DNA from 3 places in the Paenibacillus sp. LRG-1 genome. Region 2 is predicted to be linked to each of the others. Evidence: riboswitches for the same ligand, from Rfam matches in the RefSeq annotation. Region 2 holds a riboswitch; each other region holds the start of a gene.

Region 1 (5,003 bases), 170 kb from region 2:
CAGAGAATGCCCACTGCTACATAATCGTTAGCACATAAAATAGCCTCTGGGAATTCTTCCCGACGCTGTAACAAATCCCGTACGACCTGTTCGCCATCACGGATATTATAAATAGAAGAGTGATTCCAGTGTTGCAACACTGGAAGATTGTGCTCACTCATGATCTGTTCGTAGGCTCGTTGTCTGCTATGGGTATTGATGCTGCTCGGACGACCAAAAGCATTGGCTATACGAGTATAGCCTTTTTGTATCAAATGTTTTAGCGCTAACATATATCCTTCATACTGATCCATAGCGACGGAGCGAATATCGGTATGCTCCATTCGTTGCCACGAAACGATCGGGCCATATTTGCAATAGGTACTCAAAAAATCAGTGTCATTCACGCAGGAAATGATGACCAGCGCATCGACTCTTTTTCTTTTTAAATCCTCAAAGGCTTGAAGCTCTTTCTTTTTGTCTTCTCCCGAAGTATAAATAATGGTTTGGAATTCATACTGGCCGGCTACTTCCACAAAGCTGTCCAGAAAAGCCAGAACAATTTCATTAATAGTTGAAGTAATGATACCGATCTGAAGCGTCTGACCCTTGGATAGAGAAATGGCATTCCGATTAGGAACATAATCCAATTCCTGCATGATTTTTAAAATCTTAGTTCTTGTTTCGTGACTGACATGGGGTGACTGATTTAATACTCTGGATACCGTAGCTTTGGAAAAGCCCGCCAGTTTTGCAATTTGATCAAGATTCGACATGATGCTTCTCCTCACATAAGAAAAAAATACTTGACATGAAACGCGTTACAACGATTAGGATGCTTATGAAGGCATTACGTCTATTTTAAAGCATCTGTCAATCCTTTTCAAAGGAAGAACGGTTACCGTTAGGTATTGATTCACATTTGCAGCACTTGATGGGATTACTTGACCAAAGTAAAAATCTTAAATACGGAAAGAGGTTTTTATACCATGACGAAGACGCTAAAAGGATTTCCGAAAAACTTCTTGTGGGGCGGGGCAACCGCAGCCAACCAATTGGAAGGTGCTTTTGACGTAGATGGAAAAGGATTGTCCAGTGCGGACATGGTTGCCTATGTACCCAAAGCAGAGCGCAAGAACGATCATGCTATGGAGATTTCGTCCGAGCGACTCGAAGACATTTTGGCAGGCAAAGTCAATGCCCGTTTTCCAAAACGTGAAGGTGTGGACTTCTTCCACCACTACAAAGAAGATATTGCATTGTTCGCGGAAATGGGCTTTAAGGTATTTCGTATGTCCATCAACTGGTCGCGGATTTTCCCGAATGGCTATGATGCCGAGCCGAATGAAGCGGGACTGCAATTCTACGATAATGTATTTGATGAGCTGCGCAAATATGGTATTGAACCGCTGGTAACATTGTCACATTATGAGACACCGCTGGGTTTGACTCAGAAGTATAATGGCTGGCTGGGTCGTGAAGTTATACAGCACTACGTAAATTATGCCGAAACTGTGTTCACGCGTTATAAGGATAAAGTAAAATACTGGCTGACTTTTAATGAAATCAATGTAATGACCATGAGTCCGTTTACTGGTGGCGGGGTGGTCATTGACCGCGTAGAAAACAAGCAGCAAGCGATATACCAAGCACTGCATCATCAATTTGTAGCTAGTGCACTGGCGACAAAACGAGGACATGAGATCATCCCGGGCTCTCAAATCGGCTGTATGCTGGCTCGTTTGGAAAGCTACCCACATACGTGTAACCCACAGGATATACTGAAAGCCCAGCATGAAAATCAGATGAACCTGTTCTTTACGGATGTGCATGCCCGTGGGGAATATTCCAACTACATGGATCGTTATTTTGAAGAAAATAATGTTGTTATACACACAGAACCAGGCGATGCCGAAATTTTAAAAAATAACACGGTCGATTATATCTCATTCAGCTACTACATGACCTTGACCGTATCTGCAGGTCCAGAAGGCGAGAAAGCAGCAGGAAACCTGATTGGCGGCGTGAAAAATCCATATTTACAGTCCTCTGACTGGGGATGGCAAATTGATCCGATCGGTCTGCGTGTTACGCTGAACACGTTATATGACCGCTACCAAAAGCCGCTGTTCATCGTGGAAAATGGCCTAGGTGCTTATGATAAGGTAGAAGAAGACGGATCTGTGCATGACACATATCGTATTGATTACTTGCGTCAGCATATTGTTCAAATGAAGGAAGCAATTGCCGACGGTGTTGATCTGCTTGGTTACACCAGCTGGGGTCCTATCGACCTTGTGAGCATGTCTACTTCCGAAATGTCCAAGCGCTACGGATTTATTTACGTCGATCTGGATGATGACGGTAACGGAACGCTCAAACGCTCCAAAAAGGACTCATTTAACTGGTATAAAAATGTGATAGCAACCAATGGTGAAGAATTGTAATTCCAAATTTTCTCGGGCGGGTATAGCAGAGGACATCCTAAGGATGCAATCTGCTGTACCCGCTTTTTTGATAGACACAATAATAATATTTCAGAGGGTTTCACAAACTTTTCACTTGTAATAAACTGAAAGTTTTCTGTATAATAAATAAAAATTTCATATGTCTGGTTGATGTTTGCGGGAGATGGAACGAAAGTTCCGACCGAAGGGGCAAAACTCTCAGGTGCTTAGGCTGATTACAGCAACAAGCGGGGACCGTAAACGGACAGAACTCTGGAGAGACCCTTAATTGGGCGCCGAAGGTGCACCGCAGAGAACATCTGCTTAAACTCTCAGGCAAAAGGACAGAGACGCGAATAACCTGTGACAGGGAATGCCCTAGGCTTTTTTATAAGCTATTAGAGGCAGAAACCTGCGCAAGATGGTTGTATTTTTTCGTGCCTTTAACCTCTCCAGGAGTCGAATCAGCGGATTTGACTCTTTTTTGTTTTCTAATATGCTGGAGGAGCGGGTTGAAATGAATTTGGTACATGTGTTAGAAGCGATTAGCAGTTGGATATGGGGGGCGCCTCTCATCATTCTTGTCATGGGAACGGGGTTGTGGCTGACCATACGTTTGAAGATGCTGCAGGTATTCCGCCTGCCCCTGGCGATCAAGCTGATCGGTAAGGCCCCGAATGAAGGCAGCGGGGATGTAAGTAGTTTTGCGGCTTTGAGTACAGCGTTGGCGGCTACAGTTGGCACAGGAAGTATTGTCGGCGTAGCGACAGCCATTAAGCTGGGCGGGCCGGGTGCCTTGTTCTGGATGGTCGTTGCAGCCTTTTTTGGGATGGCGACGAAATATGCGGAAGGTGTACTTGCGGTAAAATACCGGGTGAAGGATCGGAATGGGCAATTTTCCGGCGGCCCGATGTATTATATTGAGAAAGGTCTGGGACGCCGTTTTAAACCGCTGGCGATGCTGTTTGCTTTTTCGGGCATGCTGGTAGCGTTGTTCGGGATTGGAACGTTTCCGCAGGTCAAAGCGATTGTATCTTCGACCGAAAACAGTTTTGGCGTTCCGCCCATTGTAACGGCACTGATTATTGCTATCCTTACAGGACTTGTTACTATTGGAGGACTCAAAAGCATTGCCAAGGTATCGACGAAGGTCGTTCCTTTTAAAACAGGCTTGTACGTACTGATCTGTCTCATCGTACTGATTCGGTTTGCTGACCAACTACCTGCCGCAATTGCGCTGGTGCTCCATTCGGCATTTTCAACTACATCTGCAACGGGCGGATTTGCCGGAGCTACGATTATGCTGGCGATGCGAAGTGGGGTAGCCAGAGGTATTTTTGCCAATGAGGCCGGATTGGGAAGCGCACCGATTGCAGCCGCAGCTGCCAAAACCAAATGGCCTGCGGAGCAAGGGCTAATTTCCATGACAGGCGTGTTTATTGATACGATGGTTATTTGTGTGATGACCGGGTTGACGCTACTGGTTAGTGGTGTGTGGAGCGGGCCTACCGATGCGGGCCTGATGACTCAGCAAGCATTTTCCAGCGCATTCCCGCTGGGGGCAGAACTGCTCACAATCATTCTGATTATGTTTGCGTTCACCACCATGCTCGGCTGGAACTATTACGGGGAACGCTGTGTTGAATATTTGCTTGGGGTCAAGTGGATTAAGCCATACCGCTATCTGTTCATCCTACTGGTTGCCGGGGGCGCGTTCATTAAACTGGATGCGATTTGGCTGCTGGCAGATATCTTTAACGCAATGATGGCTTTCCCGAACCTGATTGCCCTGCTCGGCTTATCAGGAATTGTAGTCGCAGAAACCCGAACCTATATGGATTCTCTGAATTCTAGTAAGAAAAAGGGCATTCTTGCAGGTGCCAGTGTAGGGGCAGCTATCCAAGTAGAAGAAAAAGGACAAACGGTTAATTCATAAATTCCAAAAGGGAGTGCCCTCAGTCATCACAGGCTTGAGGACACTCCCTTTTGAATGTTATAACGATGCGTGCAAAATAGCTGAAATATCTTCTTGGTTCAGCTTTTTATAATTACCGAAGCCTCCGTATTCCATTTCACGGGCTGCAATGTTTGCGACTTTTTCCAATTGCTCATCATTAATATTGTAATCGGCCAGGGTGGAAGGGGCACCGAGACTTGTCCAGAATGCACTCAGGCGATCAATCCCCTCCAAAGCAATTTCCTTATCCGTTTTACCAGTGGTATCTAAATCAAACATGCTGAGCATCAGCCGCTTCATGCGTGCAGCATCCTGATCCACCGTATGTCTCATCCAGTTGGGGAACAGGATCGCCAGACCGCCAGCATGAGGAATATCATATACAGCGGATAATGCATGTTCAATCGTATGCGAAGCCCAGTCCCCGAAGTAGCCCATTTGTAGTGTTCCGTTAAGGGCAATCGTTCCGGCATATAAAATCGTTTCACGATGCTCGTAGTTGTGCAAATCCTCCAGCAGCTTAGGTGCAGTTTCGATCACGGTTTGCAACACGGAAAAGCACATACGATCTTGCAACGGTGTATTTTTAACATTGTGAAAATATTGTTCAAACACATGGC
Region 2 (5,003 bases):
AGCCCTGCGTTCACGAGGAACTGTACCCCTGCCGACAACACTTGACTGATCATTTGTACAATCGGGCCAATCGCCACATGGGCAAGCAGCGCTAGAATGGCACCGATAATTCCGGCCGAAAAGTTATTGACCAGCATTTCAAAGCCTGATCTGACTTTGCCTTCAATGGCCTTGTCGAACTTCTTCAATATCCACGCAGCCAGCGGACCAGCTACCATCGCGCCCAGGAACATCGGGATATCGGCTCCCACTATGACACCCATCGTCATAATGGCACCAATCACACCTCCACGCTGTCCGTGAATCATCGTGCCCCCTGTATAACCGATCAGTAACGGCAACAAATAATTTTTCATCGGGTCAACCAATTGTGCAAAACCTTCATTCGGGAACCATCCGGTCGGAATAAAGAGTGCCGTAATCAGCCCCCACGCAATAAATGCTCCCATATTGGGCATAACCATACCGCTAAGAAAACGGCCAAAACGCTGTACGGCGACACGAGTGCCTCCTTTTGAACTTGGCTTTGCGTCCAATGTACTCATATTCAAATCCTCCTTGTAGGTAAGCATCACTACCTTTTCTTAAAATTCATACTAAATGACAGCGCTATCTTCATCAACGAAATGAAAACGTACTTTCGTCATGAACGTTGATGACAACATTTAAATTTAAATTATCCGGGAAGGTATTATACCTGCATAATTCTTCTTAATATGACCTGTAGCTATAGAAATTAGTCGAAAAACCGTGCTGGATTATGTATGATTCTTATATGGGGACAACCCTCTAAATCAGAATAAAACACGTAATTACGTTTGCAAAAAGACAAAAAAATAGCCGCTACGTCAAATCATAGCGACTATTTTATACAAAAATCGAGCAGACAAATAACCCTCTTACTCCATACTACAATGCTCCATTATTGCTCATCGGAAATCAACTGCTCATACTGATCCGCAGACAGTAGCTTGCCCAAGGCTTCCTCCACATCTTTATCCATCTCTACTTCGATCATCCAACCTTTTTCATAGGGAGATTCATTCACTAGCTCAGGTGTACTTTCCAGCGTTTCATTCACTTTTAGTATGGTTCCCGTCACCGGAGCAAAAAGGTCGGATACTGTCTTCACCGATTCAATCGTACCGATCTCCGCTCCCTGCTCAATCGTTGCTCCCGCCTCAGGTAATTCTACAAAAACAATATCACCCAGTTGATGCTGTGCAAAGTCTGTAATACCAATTCGTACCGTTCCATTCTCTGTCCGCTGAACCCACTCATGTTCGTCTGTATACCAAAGTTGCTGCTTTACTTCACCCATTCTGTTCCCCTCACTTCCATATGAATAAAATCGCTTTTGCTCACCTGTATTAGACAGGTTAAGATTATGACAACAAGAACACTCATGTCAATAATACTAACAAAAATACTTCATATCACCTCATATAGCGTACTATATAAAAAATTATAACTTATAACAAACGCTTACATATCCTTATTTATATATTAAATGTTTTTTCTATTGTTTTAGATGACATTTTTATTGACATTTTGAATGAATTTGCGTATTAATGGGTTATAGCAAATGCTTTGGGAAACACCCCGACAACTGCAAACGCGGATGAACGCGGAGGGAGAGACTGCCAAAAAGATTCGCATAGCTGTTGCCGCTTGTGAGACATAAGTGCACGCGAATCGGATCAGGTTGTTATCTGCAAAGCCAGGTAATATACCGTTGATCCCGAAGGTAGCGCCGAAGGAGTAAACCTGCATTGCAGGTGAATCTCTCAGGCAAAAGGACCTCTGCCGGACGCATCTCTGGAGAGCATTCGCTATTGGAGCGGATCACCCAAGGGGAAACCCGGTACATACCGGGGTAACTTTCTGGTATCAAGGACAGAGCTGAAAAAAAGAGTGTAGACTGCCGTCTATACGTTTTTTTCGGCCTGTCTTTTTTTGTTTAGCCGATCACACCGGATAGGAGTGGAATAATGACTAATTTGCGAAAAACACCGCTATATTCGTCCTACGGGACGCAGTCTGGGGTTCGTTGCATTGACTTTGGCGGCTGGGAGCTCCCGGTTCAGTTTAGCGGCATTCAAAAGGAGCATGAGGCCGTCCGGCAACGTGCGGGTTTATTCGATGTATCGCATATGGGCGAATTTTTGGTTGAAGGCAAAGAAGCCGAAGCTTTTCTGCAAAGGGTGACCACGAATGATGTCAGCCAGTTGGAACCAGGTCAGGCACAATATTCACTCCTGTGTTACCCCGATGGAGGGGTAGTAGACGACCTACTTGTTTACTGCAAAGGACCGGAACGCTACATGCTCGTTGTGAACGCATCCAACATCGATAAGGATTGGGATTGGCTAATTCGCCATATGCCTGCATCCGTTCACATGGAGAATGTGTCTGATGCGATAGCATTGCTAGCGTTGCAAGGACCGGAGGCAGCACGTATTGCCGCAGCCGTGGCAGATACGGACATTACGAATCTGGCATCTTTCCGCTTCCATGAGAATGTGCCATTGTTCGGAGCAAAAGCACTGGTCTCACGAACCGGATATACGGGCGAAGACGGTTTTGAATTTTATATACCTGCTGCGGAAGCACCAGCCGTATGGGAGGGTTTGCTTCGTTCCGGTGAGTCGTATGGGCTGATTCCCGCTGGACTTGGTGCTCGGGATACACTACGCTTTGAGGCACGATTGCCGCTGTACGGTCAGGAGTTATCTGCCACGATTTCACCACTCGAAGCTAGTCTAGGTTTCTTCGTCAAGCTGAATAAAGGAGATTTTATCGGTAGAGAAGCACTGCAACGTCAGAAAGAACAAGGGATTCCTCGCAAATTGATCGGGCTGGAAATGATTGATCGCGGTATCCCTCGCGCCCATTACCCGGTATTCGCAGAAGGACAACGCATCGGTGAGGTCACAACGGGGACTCAGTCGCCCACCTTGAAGCGTAATCTGGGCCTCGCCTTGGTGGACAGTCGTTTTAGCGCCCTCTCCACACCGTTGGAGGTTGAGATTCGTGGCAAACGCCTGCGTGCCGAGGTGGTGGCAGCACCCTTTTATAAACGCCCGCGCTGATCTTAAACTCTTTTTATTTCTATAAAGCAAATATGTCAGATATGAACTTCTTGGTTTTTCATCTCACACACTTTTTTATTAGCTAATTTACGATCTAAAATCTTGCTTTTCGAAAGGAGTCAGAACCTATGAAGCAGCATCGTTATCTCCCTATGACTGAACAGGATCAAACCGAAATGCTGCGTGTGGTGGGTGTATCATCTATTGATGATTTATTCAGTGACATTCCAGAGGCCATTCGATATCAAGGGGAACTGCCTCTCTCTTCTCGACTCGATGAGAAAGCCTTAACCCGCCACTTGGCCGAGCTGGCCGGACACAACGCCAATACAGACACACATGCCAGCTTCCTTGGCGCAGGAATTTATGATCATCATATTCCGTCCGTCATCCAGCACATCACTTCACGCTCGGAATTCTATACAGCCTACACCCCCTATCAGCCGGAAGTAAGCCAAGGCGAGCTACAAGCCATTTTCGAGTTTCAGTCGTATATTTGCGAATTGACGGGCATGGCTGTAGCTAATGCCAGCATGTACGACGGAGCGACTGCACTGGCGGAAGCGGGCTCACTGTCCGCCGCAGCTACCCGCCGTAAACAGCTTATCGTATCAAGGTCCGTCCATCCGGAGGCACGTCAGGTATTGGCAGCCTATGCACGCGGATTGGATTTGGACATCGTGGAAATCGGCTGTTCGGACGGCGTAACGGATGCTGATGCGCTAGCGGCGGCCGTATCGGAACAGACCGCGGCTGTTTTGGTCCAAAGCCCCAACTTTTTCGGAGCCGTGGAAAACCTGAAGCCGATGGCTGACCTCATCCATGCGCACAAAGGTCTTTTGGTCGTCAGTGCCAATCCACTGGCACTTGGCTTGCTGGAAACACCCGGCAAACAGGGCGCGGATATTGTGGTAGGAGATGCGCAGCCACTTGGCATCTCCTCTTCTCTCGGCGGTCCGACCTGTGGATACTTTGCCGTTTCTCAGGCCCATATGCGCCGTATCCCCGGCCGTATTGTGGGTCAGACCACAGACCGCAACGGTAAACGCGGCTTCGTGCTGACCTTGCAAGCGCGGGAACAGCATATCCGCCGCGAAAAGGCCACCTCTAACATTTGCTCCAACCAAGCGTTGCTAGCTTTATCTGCATCTGTATACTTGTCTGTCATGGGTAGACAGGGGATCAAGGAAGTAGCCGAGCTAAATTTGCATAAAAGCCGTTATGCTTTAGAGCAATTGCTGAGCTTGAAGGGCGTAACTGCCTCGTTTAACGCACCAACCTTTAATGAGTTTGCCCTTAGACTGCCTGAGGGTACGGATATGAGCAAACTCCAGGCCGAGCTGCTAGCTGCTGGATTTATCGCTGGCTACGATTTGGGCCGGGACTATGAGGAACTTGCTGGTCACATGTTGATTGCCGTGACGGAGCAAAGGACCAAAGAAGAGATTGACCAATTTGTACACACCTTGGGGGGATTGCTATGACACGCACCGGACAGGATCAGAAACAAGGGCTGTTGAAGGAACACGATCAAGCGCTCATTTTTGAATTGAGCCGTCCGGGTCGCATCGCCTATTCCCTTCCCGAGTGCGACGTTCCCCGTCGCCCGGTGGCAGAGCTTTTGCCAGATTATGCGCTGCGCAGCGAACCTGCGGCATTACCCGAGGTATACGAAGTAGACGTTATTCGGCATTATACTGCCTTGTCCCGGCGCAATTTCGGCGTGGACAACGGATTTTATCCGCTCGGCTCCTGTACGATGAAATACAATCCGAAAGTGAATGAGGATGTCGCCCGATATACAGGCTTCGCCAAAATCCATCCATATCAGCCCGAGGAGAGCATCCAGGGTGCCATGGAGCTGCTGTATACGCTCCAAAATGATTTGGCTGCGTTAACTGGCATGGATGC
Region 3 (5,003 bases), 2.0 Mb from region 2:
GCCAAGGAATCCAAAAAGCTCAAGCTGACCGCAACGTATGTAACAGGTACGGAAGAAGATATCACAAGTAAGGCAGAGTGGAAGTCCAGCAATGAAGATATCGCTTTTGTCAGTGCGGGAGAAGTCACGGGTTATAAAACAGGTGAGGCTACGATCACCGCTTCTTATGGTGGCAAAACAGTTACAGCTACGGTATCCGTAAATGTACCCGGTGATCTGTCTCTGTCCTCCAAAACGGCAACGATTGATATTGATGAGGACTATACTGCAACTTTGACGGCTACTTATGCGGATGGGCGTAAGGAAGATGTAACACAGGATGCAGAATGGGCTTCAAGCGCGGAAGATATTGCTTCTGTGTCCAAAGGAACGATTACGGGTAAATCCGCTGGTAAAGCGGTTATTACAGCGACCTATAATGGCAAAAAACTGACGATTAACGTACAAGTAGGCCTTGTAGACCGTCTGGAAACAGACTCGCGTGTAATTGCGCTTGGTGCTCAGGAAACGAAGCAGCTGAAAGTAACAGGAGTTAAGAGTGGCGGTACAAAAACAGATGTAACCAAGGACGCCACCTGGACAACGAGCAATGTAAAAGTGGTTGAAGTTAGCGAAGGTTTGATCAAAGCGAATGGTAGCGGTAAGGCAACGGTGACTGCTTCATATGGCAAGCAAAACATTACGTTTACGGTAGAAGTGGACGTAGCGCAAAAGATTGAAGCGGATGCAATCGCGTTGTCACTTAAATCCGGAGATCAAAAAAACATCGCGATTGTGGTTAAATCGAGTGATGGTAAAGAAAAGGACGTTACGGCCCAAGCTGAATGGAAAACGTCTAATTATAAGGTAGCCACTGTTAAAAAGGGTCAGGTTACTGCGGTTAGCTACGGTAAAGCTAACATTCAGGCGAAGTTTGGCGGGAAGGTAATCAGCGTACCCGTGGATGTTGATACGCTTAAATATCTGCAAACAGACGAAGTTGCTTTGAATTTGAAGGCAGGACAGCTGGCCAAGGTTACGGCTACAGCCACGTATAAGGATGAGTCGGAGAAGGATGTTTCCAAACCGGCTGTCTGGTCCTCGTCCAGAATTGTTGTTGCGACCGTCAAAGACGGTAACATTAAGGCACAGGGCAAGGGCAAAGCAGTAATTACTGTGAAATATGCAGGTAAAATGACGAAGATACAGGTAACCGTTCAGTAAAAAAGAGAGCAAGCATACGTCCAAGGACGACATGCTTGCTCTTTTTTTTAAGGAGGCTACCGCTTATAAATTATGACTTATCCTTCTTGGTCGGTGTGTTGCGTGTAAGTGATTCAGTCAAACGCTTGCCAGTCGGCGTCTGGGCCAAGCCGCCTTTGGCGGTCTCGCGGTGCTTCGACGGCATCGCACTGCCGACTTCAAGCATCACGTCAATGACTTCGTCAGACGGAATAGCGCTGCGCACACCCGCCAAAGCCATATCCGCTGCGGCAAGCGCAGTCACGGCTCCCAGCCCGTTGCGCACGATGCACGGAATCTCCACGAGTCCGGCGACGGGATCGCAAATCAGGCCGAGCGTGTTCTTAAGAGCGAGGCCCACGGCGTGAACAGCCTGTTCAGGCGTACCACCACGCAGCTCGACCATAGCGCCAGCAGCCATCCCGATAGCTGAACCAATCTCAGCCTGACAGCCTCCCTCCGCGCCAGAAATGAAGGAGTTGTTGGCGATCACGTAGCCAATGGCTCCAGCGGCGAACAGGCCGTTCACCATATGCTCATCATCCCAGCCGAACCGCTCCTGCGCACTGATGAACACACCAGGGATAACCCCACATGAGCCTGCGGTAGGCGTGGCGACAATACGACCCATGGATGCATTTACCTCCGACACAGAGAGGGCATAAGCCATGGCGAGCGCGGAGGCATCGCCGGAGCAGGTTTCCCCTGACCGCAGATACTCGGCTAGGCGCTTGCCGTCACCGCCCGTCAATCCACTGCGGGATACGGTGTCTTGTGTCTGACCGCGATGAACGGCTTCCTTCATGACTTCATAATAATCAGACATTTGGCGAAAGATTTCTTCCTCCGTTGTATTCGTCTCTTGTACCTGCTCTTGAATCATCAAGCGGCTAATTGTGGTGGATTCTTCAGCGCATAAAGCGCTGATTTCATGCAGATGGCTAAACCGCATCGGATTCAGCTCCTTTTTTCAAATTAATCATCTTAATTTCATACATATGAGGTAAAGAACGCAGTTCCGCAATCAGTTCAGCTGGAGCAGAACTGTCCGTTTCAATGGCGGTGAGTGCTTCACCATCCCGGCCTTTGCGATCTACGTGCATATAGGCAATGTTAATGTGGGCCGCGCCCAGCGCTGAAGTTATCGCGCCCAATGTACCGGGCTTATCCGAGTGGAGAAGCACCAGCGTAGGCAGCTCCCCGGTCAGATTGACCCGGAATTCGTTAAGCTGCTGGACATGGATGCTGCCGCCGCCGATGGAGGAGCCCAGCAGTGTGCGCTGATCCTCGCCCTTCCACAGCTCGAAACGGACAGTGTTCGGATGAGGCGCGGGGAGTCCGCTGACGGCGAATTCCACGGCCATCCCGGCTTGCTCTGCCCATTGCTCGGCATCCGGAATCCGGTGATCGTCCGTATCGTAATTAAGCAGCCCTGCGATGAGCGCCAGGTCTGTACCGTGTCCTTTATACGTGTCGGCAAAGGAGCCGTACAGTGTCATGCGGGCACGGTCAGGCTGCGTCCCGAGCCAGTGCCGGGCAACGCGTGCGAGCCGCACCGCGCCTGCGGTGTGTGAACTGGAAGGTCCGGTCATGGCCGGACCGATAATAGAAAATACATCTTTGAAACGCATGGTGTGGCCCCCTGTATGTTCTAATACCATACTATATGGTATTTCCGCGTCTTTGCGCGGTTATGACGGTTCCTAATGCTGACGCACAATGTGAGCACAAAAAAGGACAGGATAAGGAAGTTTCCCTTATCTCTGTCCTCGTTACCTGAGAGTTTCGTGCGGTGTTCTTACCGCCTTACCCCTTGGGTGGCTTGCGCTCTCTCCAGAGTTGCGTCAGATGACGATACATGGACCTGAGAGATTATCCGTCAGCCGGGTGCTGACGTCTTGCTCCTTCGGTGCCGCCAGAGTGTAGGCTCCCTGGACAGACTCTCCCGTCATCTTCATTCGCGTATACCGTTCTACATGTCTTCCTTAGCGTAATGTATGCCGTGCACGGTGTCAATCACAGGTTTAATTTTTACATAAACAGGTGCGTTTCCAATAAAAAAGATTAAAATTTACATAATTATGGATGAAACCAGGAAGGAATTAGAAGATTGGCGGCTAATCTGATAAAGGACAAGTATATTTATGGAAATCATAGGAGGGATATTGACGTATGGTAAAAGGCTTGCGATTCACAGGTTCACGCTTAAAAGGGATGTTGCATCTAGCAGCGATCGTATCACTGCTGATTGGGATCTTCGTTCCATTCGGTCAGGTCAAGGCGGAGGGAGCATTGACAGTAGCCGAAGCACTTCAGCGCCAAAGCAGTGGAGGTACGGTGACGGTGGAAGGTTACATCGTCGGACATGCTACCGGATCGAAAACGGCTAACTTTTCTTCCCCGTTCGCGAATGATTTTAACGTACTGATTGCCGATCAGGCAAATGAACGTAATACGTCTAATCTGTTGGATGTACAGCTGACTTCAGCGTACAGAGGGCAATATGGGCTATCAGGCCATCCTGAGCTGATCGGCAGCAAAATTCGTGTGACGGGTACACTCGGCGCCTACAATAATTTTGGTGGAGTGAAAAGCCCAAGCGCTGTTGAACTGGTAAGCGGAAGCGAGCCGGGGGAACCAGGCGAACCTGGCAACCCGGGTCAACCCGGTACTACACTGCCGGATGGAAAAGGCAAAAAGGTGCTGTTCGATAATACGCACGCACAGACTGCTGGTGCAGCAGATTGGGTCATTGAAGGCGCCTTCTCCGACTTTGCTAATGGACTGCGTAATGTAGGCTTTACGGTAGACCAATTGAATCGTCCTATTCCTTTTACTTATGGAGAGCAGGCCATAACATATGACAAGCTGCGCCAATATGATGTGTTCATTATTGGTGAAGCGAATGTTGCCTTTAAGGCATCCGAGCAGGCTGCCCTGCTGCAATACGTGAATAGCGGGGGGAGCGTCTTCTTCATCTCCGATCATTATAATGCGGACCGTAACAAAAACCGTTGGGATTCCTCCGAGGTTATGAATGGTTACCGTCGTGGAGCCTATACTAATCCGGCCAAGGGCATGACTGCAGAAGAAGCTGCATCACCGGCGATGCAAGGATTAACAAGCTCCGATTGGCTGGCGGCCAACTTTGGCGTTCGTTTCCGTTACAATGCGCTGGGTGATGTGAATGCTACCGACATTGTAGCCGCAGATCAATCTTTCGGCATTACCAAGGGTGTGCGCTCGATTGCAATGCATGCAGGATCTACGCTGGCTATTATTGATCCTACCAAGGCTAAAGGCATTGCTTATATCCCTTCAGGCACGAAAAAATGGGGTAATGCGGTAGACCAGGGAGTTTATAACGGCGGGGGCCGTGCGGAAGGACCTTATGCCGCTATCTCCAAGGTAGGTCAAGGCAAGGCAGCGTTCATCGGTGATTCTTCCCCTGTAGAAGATGCTACACCGAAATATGTGCGTGAGGAAAACGGACAGTCGAAGAAGACATATGATGGTTTTAAAGAAGTGGATGATTCCACCTTCCTGGTGCAAACGGTTCAATGGCTTGCATGGAAGCAGGACTACACGAAATTGTCTGATGTGGCAGGTTTGACTCTGGATCAGCCAACGAAGCTTCTACCATTTGAGGAGCCTGCGGCTTCCACAGAACCGCAGCCTGAGCCTTGGTCTGCTCCAGCAGCAGGCTACAAATGGTACGATCCTAGAACGTTCAAGTCTGGCTCCTATGGAGCGGCTTCATAATTATCGCCAGAAGCTCAATG

The links. Region 2 has a riboswitch for glycine ahead of gcvT (glycine cleavage system aminomethyltransferase GcvT). Riboswitches for the same ligand answer to the same signal wherever they lie in the genome.
Region 1: it holds a riboswitch for glycine, as region 2 does, so the genes downstream of both, ACUUJN_RS20510 (alanine/glycine:cation symporter family protein) here and gcvT (glycine cleavage system aminomethyltransferase GcvT) in region 2, are expected to answer to the same signal.
Region 3: it holds a riboswitch for glycine, as region 2 does, so the genes downstream of both, sdaAB (L-serine ammonia-lyase, iron-sulfur-dependent subunit beta) here and gcvT (glycine cleavage system aminomethyltransferase GcvT) in region 2, are expected to answer to the same signal.

What each region holds. Positions count from the first base shown of each region.
Region 1 covers NZ_CM170126.1:4,645,294-4,650,296, reverse strand. The annotation lists gene ACUUJN_RS20520 (LacI family DNA-binding transcriptional regulator) at 1-755, opposite strand, end outside; gene ACUUJN_RS20515 (glycoside hydrolase family 1 protein) at 969-2,426, shown strand; glycine riboswitch at 2,595-2,671, shown strand; glycine riboswitch at 2,690-2,784, shown strand; gene ACUUJN_RS20510 (alanine/glycine:cation symporter family protein) at 2,944-4,362, shown strand; gene ACUUJN_RS20505 (iron-containing alcohol dehydrogenase) at 4,420-5,003, opposite strand, start outside.
Region 2 covers NZ_CM170126.1:4,472,466-4,477,468, forward strand. The annotation lists gene ACUUJN_RS19715 (PTS mannitol transporter subunit IIBC) at 1-545, opposite strand, end outside; gene gcvH (glycine cleavage system protein GcvH) at 923-1,321, opposite strand; glycine riboswitch at 1,715-1,813, shown strand; gene gcvT (glycine cleavage system aminomethyltransferase GcvT) at 1,992-3,092, shown strand; gene gcvPA (aminomethyl-transferring glycine dehydrogenase subunit GcvPA) at 3,221-4,576, shown strand; gene gcvPB (aminomethyl-transferring glycine dehydrogenase subunit GcvPB) at 4,573-5,003, shown strand, end outside.
Region 3 covers NZ_CM170126.1:460,159-465,161, forward strand. The annotation lists gene ACUUJN_RS02070 (Ig-like domain-containing protein) at 1-1,203, shown strand, start outside; gene sdaAA (L-serine ammonia-lyase, iron-sulfur-dependent, subunit alpha) at 1,274-2,173, opposite strand; gene sdaAB (L-serine ammonia-lyase, iron-sulfur-dependent subunit beta) at 2,163-2,852, opposite strand; glycine riboswitch at 3,064-3,179, opposite strand; gene ACUUJN_RS02085 (DUF6359 domain-containing protein) at 3,394-4,983, shown strand.